2 linked regions of the Streptomyces clavuligerus genome follow. The protein of the gene in region 1 binds, or shares a complex with, the protein of each later gene. Links are inferred from orthologs where the notes say so. Each region holds a gene or a part of one and is shown in the gene's direction. Other genes may lie near its edges.

Evidence for each region. Proteins that work in one complex are often made in the same cells at the same time.
Region 2: the proteins of rpsG (region 1) and tig are in contact, whole or in part, in a crystal structure (PDB 3GTY), measured with the Thermotoga maritima proteins. The link is inferred for Streptomyces clavuligerus from one-to-one orthologs. Residues at the interface, in WP_004081843.1 of Thermotoga maritima: Lys34, Lys52, Lys55, Glu59, Arg62, Gln63, Glu66, Asn67, Lys69, Val71, Arg95, Ala109, Lys110, Lys111, Gly112, Arg113, Pro114, Glu117, Glu121, Ile124, Ala125, Tyr127, Asn128, Asn129, Thr130, Gly131, Lys135, Asp139, Arg142, Met143; in WP_004081061.1 of Thermotoga maritima: Glu122, Val124, Val129, Leu130, Tyr133, Glu188, Gly259, Ile262, Tyr263, Glu266, Ser270, Glu273, Gln274, Glu277, Arg308, Gln311, Ile312, Ser315, Tyr316, Glu325, Arg329, Arg336, Leu363, Phe366, Trp367, Arg373, Leu377, Arg381, Leu384, Glu387.

Annotation. Positions count from the first base shown.
Region 1 is NZ_CP027858.1:2,518,685-2,522,966, reverse strand. The notes cover bases 1-2,732. They hold rpsG (30S ribosomal protein S7), read left to right. Parts: upstream 1-997; coding sequence 998-1,468; downstream 1,469-2,732. Other genes in these bases: fusA (elongation factor G), read left to right, coding at 1,507-2,732; rpsL (30S ribosomal protein S12), read left to right, coding at 624-995; CRV15_RS10320 (DNA-directed RNA polymerase subunit beta'), read left to right, coding at 1-186. Also shown: more of fusA, read left to right, coding at 2,733-3,633; tuf (elongation factor Tu), read left to right, coding at 3,788-4,282.
Region 2 is NZ_CP027858.1:4,637,599-4,641,216, forward strand. The notes cover bases 1-2,907. They hold tig (trigger factor), read left to right. Parts: upstream 1-707; coding sequence 708-2,108; downstream 2,109-2,907. Other genes in these bases: CRV15_RS19505 (hypothetical protein), read left to right, coding at 1-48; CRV15_RS19525 (ATP-dependent Clp protease proteolytic subunit), read left to right, coding at 2,486-2,907. In the rest of the region: more of CRV15_RS19525, read left to right, coding at 2,908-3,088; CRV15_RS19530 (ATP-dependent Clp protease proteolytic subunit), read left to right, coding at 3,184-3,618. UniProt on the Bacillus subtilis protein: Involved in protein export. Acts as a chaperone by maintaining the newly synthesized protein in an open conformation. Functions as a peptidyl-prolyl cis-trans isomerase.

The DNA of each region.
Region 1 (4,282 bases):
AAGCTCATCCCGGCCGGTACGGGTCTGTCCCGTTACCGCAACATCCGGGTGGAGCCCACCGAGGAGGCCAAGGCCGCGATGTACTCGGCCGTCGGCTACGACGACATCGACTACTCGCCGTTCGGCTCCGGCTCCGGCCAGGCCGTGCCGCTGGAGGACTACGACTACGGTCCGTACAACCAGTAAGGCGCCAGTCGGCGAAGGGCGGTCACCCCGTGGGGTGGCCGCCCTTCGGCGTGTCCGGGACCCCGCGCCGGGCCGTGGGCCGGGCCCCTGCTCCGTCCGGGCGGTCCGGGGCGGCTCCCGCTCCCCCCGTTCGCGCTCCGGTGTCCGTTCTGCGATACTGCGCGCTCCCACCGGATGAGCGGCCCCTCGGCGTGTCGCCCCGGCCGCATTTGTTTTGACCGCAGCCCATGCGGTAGGTACGCTCTGACCTTGTGCCTGGGGTGTGCCTGGGCTCCTGCGCGTGTCCTCAACCGCGTGGCGAGTCCGATCTGGGCCACCGCTATCTGCACCCGCTTCCGCCTTCGCGGCGGGAGCCCGCAGCTACGACACACCCGACCGCGTGGGTCGGAGACGTTCCAGGTTAGTTTCACAGTCGGCACACAGAAACCGGAGAAGTAGTGCCTACGATCCAGCAGCTGGTCCGCAAGGGCCGGCAGGACAAGGTCGAGAAGAACAAGACGCCCGCCCTTGAGGGTTCTCCTCAGCGCCGCGGCGTCTGCACGCGTGTGTTCACGACCACCCCGAAGAAGCCGAACTCGGCCCTGCGTAAGGTCGCGCGTGTGCGTCTGACCTCTGGCATCGAGGTCACGGCCTACATCCCGGGTGAGGGACACAACCTGCAGGAGCACTCCATCGTGCTCGTGCGTGGTGGCCGTGTGAAGGACCTGCCGGGTGTTCGTTACAAGATCATCCGCGGTTCCCTGGACACCCAGGGCGTCAAGAACCGTAAGCAGGCCCGCAGCCGCTACGGCGCCAAGAAGGAGAAGTAAGAATGCCTCGTAAGGGCCCCGCCCCGAAGCGCCCGGTCATCATCGACCCGGTCTACGGTTCTCCTCTGGTGACCTCGCTCATCAACAAGATCCTCCTGAACGGCAAGCGCTCCACCGCCGAGCGGATCGTCTACGGCGCCATGGAGGGCCTCCGCGAGAAGACCGGCAACGACCCGGTCATCACGCTGAAGCGCGCGCTTGAGAACGTCAAGCCCGCTCTTGAGGTCAAGTCCCGCCGTGTCGGTGGCGCCACCTACCAGGTGCCGATCGAGGTCAAGCCGGGCCGCGCCTCCACCCTCGCGCTGCGCTGGCTGGTCGGTTACTCCCGCGCCCGTCGCGAGAAGACCATGACCGAGCGCCTCATGAACGAGCTGCTGGACGCCTCGAACGGCCTCGGCGCCTCGGTCAAGAAGCGTGAGGACACGCACAAGATGGCCGAGTCCAACAAGGCCTTCGCGCACTACCGCTGGTAGTCGCTACCCCCATCGAGACCGAGAGAAGACTGAGCCATATGGCCACCACTTCGCTTGACCTGGCCAAGGTCCGCAACATTGGGATCATGGCCCACATCGACGCGGGCAAGACGACGACCACCGAGCGCATCCTCTTCTACACCGGTGTGAGCTACAAGATCGGTGAGGTCCACGACGGCGCTGCCACGATGGACTGGATGGAGCAGGAGCAGGAGCGCGGCATCACGATCACGTCCGCCGCGACGACCTGTCACTGGCCGCTCGAGGACGTCGATCACACGATCAACATCATCGACACCCCGGGTCACGTGGACTTCACCGTCGAGGTGGAGCGTTCGCTCCGTGTCCTCGACGGTGCCGTCACCGTGTTCGACGGTGTCGCCGGTGTTGAGCCGCAGTCCGAGACCGTCTGGCGTCAGGCGGACCGCTACGGCGTTCCGCGTATCTGCTTCGTCAACAAGCTCGACCGCACCGGTGCCGAGTTCCACCGCTGTGTCGACATGATCGTGGACCGCCTCGGCGCGACCCCGATCGTGATGCAGCTCCCGATCGGCGCCGAGGCCAACTTCCAGGGTGTTGTGGACCTCGTCCGCATGAAGGCCCTGGTCTGGTCCGCCGAGGCGTCCAAGGGCGAGATGTACGACGTCGTCGACATCCCGGCCACGCACACCGAGGCCGCCGACGAGTGGCGCGGCAAGCTGATCGAGACGGTCGCGGAGAACGACGAAGAGATCATGGAGCTGTACCTGGAGGGCCAGGAGCCCACCGAGGAGCAGCTGTACGCCGCGATCCGTCGTATCACCATCGCGTCCGGCAAGCCCGACACCTCCACCGTCACCCCCGTGTTCTGCGGCACCGCGTTCAAGAACAAGGGCGTCCAGCCCCTGCTCGACGCCGTCGTGCGCTACCTCCCCTCCCCCCTGGACGTCGAGGCCATCGAGGGCCACGACGTCAAGGACCCCGAGGTGGTCGTGAAGCGCAAGCCGGCCGACACCGAGCCGCTGGCGGCCCTCGCGTTCAAGATTGCGAGCGACCCGCACCTGGGCAAGCTCACCTTCATCCGGGTCTACTCGGGTCGCCTGGAGGCCGGCACCGCGGTGCTGAACTCCGTCAAGGGGCGGAAGGAGCGCATCGGCAAGATCTACCGTATGCACGCCAACAAGCGTGAGGAGATCGAGTCGGTGGGCGCCGGTGACATCGTCGCCGTCATGGGCCTGAAGCAGACCACCACCGGTGAGACGCTCTGCGACGACAAGAACCCGGTGATCCTGGAGTCCATGGACTTCCCGGCGCCGGTGATCCAGGTCGCGATCGAGCCCAAGTCCAAGGGCGACCAGGAGAAGCTGGGTGTCGCCATCCAGCGTCTCGCGGAGGAGGACCCCTCCTTCCAGGTCCACTCGGACGAGGAGACCGGCCAGACCATCATCGGTGGTATGGGCGAGCTCCACCTCGATGTCCTCGTCGACCGTATGCGTCGTGAGTTCAAGGTCGAGGCCAACGTCGGCAAGCCGCAGGTCGCGTACCGCGAGACGATCCGCAAGGCCGTCGAGCGCGTGGACTACACCCACAAGAAGCAGACCGGTGGTACCGGTCAGTTCGCCAAGGTGCAGATCGCGATCGAGCCCATCGAGGGCGGCGACTCGGCGTACGAGTTCGTGAACAAGGTCACCGGTGGCCGCGTGCCCAAGGAGTACATCCCCTCCGTGGACGCCGGTGCGCAGGAGGCCATGCAGTTCGGCATCCTGGCGGGCTACGAGATGACGGGCGTGCGCGTCACGCTCCTCGACGGCGCCTTCCACGAGGTCGACTCCTCCGAGCTCGCCTTCAAGATCGCCGGTTCGCAGGCGTTCAAGGAGGCCGCCCGCAAGGCGTCCCCCGTCATCCTTGAGCCGATGATGGCCGTCGAGGTCGTCACGCCCGAGGACTACATGGGTGACGTCATCGGCGACATCAACTCCCGCCGTGGCCAGATCCAGGCCATGGAGGAGCGCAGCGGCGCCCGTGTCGTCAAGGGCCTCGTGCCGCTGTCGGAGATGTTCGGCTACGTCGGCGACCTCCGCAGCAAGACCTCGGGTCGCGCAAGCTACTCGATGCAGTTCGACTCCTACGCCGAGGTTCCGCGGAACGTCGCCGAGGAGATCATCGCGAAGGCCAAGGGCGAGTAACTCACCCGAGTGCACGCTTTAGGCTTGTCACCGGAGCCCGACGGGGCATTCCCTCCCAGACCGGGATGGAATGCCCCTGGGACCCGGCATCCCAGCAAAGATCACCTGGCGCCGATGAGTAAGGCGTACAGAACCACTCCCCAGGAGGACCCCAGTGGCGAAGGCGAAGTTCGAGCGGACTAAGCCGCACGTCAACATCGGCACCATCGGTCACATCGACCACGGTAAGACGACCCTCACGGCCGCCATTACCAAGGTGCTGCACGACGCGTACCCGGACCTGAACGAGGCTTCGGCGTTCGACCAGATCGACAAGGCTCCTGAGGAGCGCCAGCGCGGTATCACCATCTCCATCGCGCACGTCGAGTACCAGACGGAGTCGCGTCACTACGCGCACGTCGACTGCCCGGGTCACGCGGACTACATCAAGAACATGATCACCGGTGCCGCGCAGATGGACGGCGCCATCCTCGTGGTCGCCGCCACCGACGGCCCGATGCCGCAGACCAAGGAGCACGTGCTCCTGGCCCGCCAGGTCGGCGTTCCGTACATCGTCGTCGCCCTGAACAAGGCCGACATGGTGGACGACGAGGAGATCCTGGAGCTCGTCGAGCTCGAGGTCCGTGAGCTCCTCTCCGAGTACGAGTTC
Region 2 (3,618 bases), 2.1 Mb from region 1 along the record:
CGCACGCTCAACTCGATAGCGCAGGCGATCAACGACATCAGCTTCTGAGGCTTCCGAGGCTTCTGGGACTTCTCAGGCCGAAGAAAAAGACCGTGGGCCCGATCGGGGATACCGATCGGGCCCACGGCCACACATGGAGCGGGCGACGGGAATCGAACCCGCGTAGCTAGTTTGGAAGACTAGGGCTCTACCATTGAGCTACGCCCGCACGGTTCGTACACGCGGACCCTGGGGCGACGGCCCTCACGACCGCGGTACGAGGAGCATCGTAGCGGGTCGCGGGCGGCGGTCGCACACCCCCTTCGCACGCCGGCACCCGCCGCGCGCCCCGCGGTGGGCGGGGCTCGGGCGGTCCACCGCCGTACGCCCGGAAATCCGGCCGCCGGGACCGCGCCGAGCATGTACCCTACGTCTCGCACCGACGGGGTGTGGCGCAGCTTGGTAGCGCGTCCGCTTTGGGAGCGGAAGGTCGTCGGTTCGAATCCGGCCACCCCGACCAGCACCTCTGACGCCCCCGCCGAAGATCGCGTTGTGGGGCTCCTTCCGCATGCGGCTACTATGCAAACTACGTGCCCGCGTGTGTTCGGCGATGCGTCCGACCGAGTGAGACGACCACGACGACGTCCGGGCACGCTCGGCCGTTGTGCCGCCGTCTCTGCGGCGACCCGCGGCAGAACCCAGGAATCAGCCATCAAGGAGACCGAACCGTGAAGAGCGCCGTGGAGACCCTGAACCCGACCCGGGTTCGGCTCACTGTCGAGGTGCCCTTCGAGGAGCTCAAGGACAGCCTCGACGCGGCGTACAAGAAGATCAACCAGCAGGTCACGGTCAAGGGCTTCCGTAAGGGCAAGATCCCGGCCCGGGTCATCGACCAGCGGTTCGGCCGCGGTGCGGTGCTGGAGGAGGCCGTCAACGACGCCCTTCCCAAGCTCTACACCGAGGCGGTCAACGAGGCTGAGATCAGCCCGCTGGGCCAGCCGGAGGTCGACATCACCGAGCTGAAGGACGGCGAGACGCTGAACTTCACCGCCGAGGTCGACATCCGCCCGACGATCGAGATCCCGGACTACTCCGGCATCGAGATCACCGTCGACGCCATCGAGGTCACCGACGAGGACGTCGAGAAGGCCGTCGAGGAGCTGCGCGGGCGCTTCGCGTCCACCACCCCGGTCGAGCGCGCCGCCGGTGACGGTGACGTGATCACCGTGGACCTGGAGGCCAAGGTCGACGGCGAGGTGCTGCAGGACGGCGTCGCCGAGGGCGTCAGCTACACCATCGGCTCCGGTGAGCTGCTGGACGGCATCGACGAGGCCGTGAAGGGCCTGGAGGCCGGTGGCGAGGCCACCTTCACCTCCCAGCTCAAGGGCGGCTCCGCCGCCGGCAAGGACGCCGAGGTCACCGTGAAGGTCACCGCGGTCGCCCAGCGTGAGCTTCCCGAGCTGGACGACGACTTCGCGCAGCTCGCGAGCGAGTTCGACACGCTGGAGGAGCTGAAGGCGGACAGCCGCAAGCGCCTCACCACCATGAAGCAGTACGACCAGGCCACCCAGGCGCAGGAGCGGGTGCTGGAGGAGCTGCTGAAGCTGGTCGAGATCCCGATGCCCGAGAAGCTGCTCGAGGACGAGGTCAACACCCGCAAGCACAACCTGGAGCACCACCAGCTCGGCCAGATGGGCCTCGACCTGGCGAAGTACCTGGAGATCCAGGGCAAGAGCCAGGAGGAGTTCGACACCGAGACCCAGGAAGCCGCGGTCAAGGGCATCAAGACCCAGTTCATCCTGGACGAGCTGGTCTCCAAGGAGCAGCTCAACGTCAACCAGGAGGAGCTGACGGAGCACCTGATGCGCCGTGCCGCCTCCTCCGGCATGAGCCCCGACCAGTTCGCCAAGGCGGTCGTCGAGGGCAACCAGGTCCAGGTCCTCGTGGGCGAGGTCGCCCGCGGCAAGGCGCTGGCCCTGGTCGTCGAGTCCGCCAAGGTGGTCGACACCAACGGTGAGACCGTCGACATGTCGGACGACGAGGACGAGACGGTCGAGGCCGCCGCCGAGACGGTCGAGTCCGTGGTCGACGGCGACGAGGCCAAGGGCGAGGAGAAGCCGGGGGCCTGAGCCGCCGGACCGGCCGGGGCCCGTTCGCCCCGGCCGTTCTCCCACCCGCGCAGCCGTGCGCACAGGGCCCGGACGCCACTCGCGTCCGGGCCCTGTCCCGTCCCCGGGGGCGCGCCCCCGGGCCCTCCCCGACCGCGCCGCGGCCCGCCGCGATCCCGTCGGACACCCCGCTCAACCCTCCCGTGCGCACCTTGCGCTCCGAGCGAACAGTTCGGGAACCGGGATGGCGTTGTCCGACCTGCGCGTTAGGGTCCATGGATACGAGGGCGGGGGAGTACCCGGCCCCAGCCCCGGGGAGCAGACAGCCCCGGCGACACAGACGCTGACGACGGCAGGCAGGCCGTCAGAGACGAGCAGGTGGATACGTGACGAATCCGATGCCTTACCTCGCCGGAGAGCCGTCCCTCGGTGGCCTCGGTGACCAGGTCTACAGCCGGCTGCTCGGCGAGCGCATCATCTTCCTCGGCCAGCAGGTCGACGACGACATCGCCAACAAGATCACCGCGCAGATGCTGCTTCTCGCCGCCGACCCCGAGAAGGACATCTTCCTGTACATCAACAGCCCCGGCGGCTCGGTGACGGCGGGCATGGCGGTCTACGACACCATGCAGTACATCCCGAACGACGTGGTGACGATCGGTATGGGCATGGCGGCCTCGATGGGCCAGTTCCTGCTCACGGGCGGCACCCCCGGCAAGCGCTTCGCGCTGCCCCACACCGACATCCTGATGCACCAGGGCTCGGCCGGACTCGGCGGCACCGCCTCCGACATCAAGATCCAGGCCGAGTATCTGCTCCGTACCAAGCAGCGCATGGCGGAGATCACCGCCCGGCACTCCGGCCAGACCGTGGAGGCGATCATCCGCGACGGTGACCGCGACCGCTGGTTCACCGCCGAGGAGGCCCGTGAGTACGGCCTGATCGACGAGATCATCACGGCTGCTTCGGGCGTTCCGGGCGGCGGCGGCACCGGAGCCTGACCCGGCTGCCCGGCCCCAGACCTCCAGCCATCCAGTTCCGCGGGAAGCCCGCTGAAGCTCCCCGCGGAACACCGAAGGGACGAGAGAACACCACCATGAGCAACTTTTCCGCGAGCGGTCTCTACACCGGCCCGCAGCCGGACAGCCGCTATGTCGTCCCGCGCTTCGTCGAGCGCACCTCGCAGGGCGTGCGCGAGTACGACCCGTACGCGAAGCTCTTCGAAGAGCGCGTGATCTTCCTCGGCGTGCAGATCGACGACGCCTCCGCCAACGACGTCATGGCGCAGCTCCTCTGCCTGGAGTCGATGGACCCCGACCGGGACATCTCGATCTACATCAACAGCCCGGGCGGCTCGTTCACCGCGCTGACGGCCATCTACGACACGATGCAGTTCGTCAAGCCCGACATCCAGACGGTCTGCATGGGCCAGGCGGCCTCCGCCGCCGCGATCCTGCTCGCCGCCGGTACGCCGGGCAAGCGGATGGCCCTGCCGCACGCGCGGGTCCTGATCCACCAGCCCTCCTCGCAG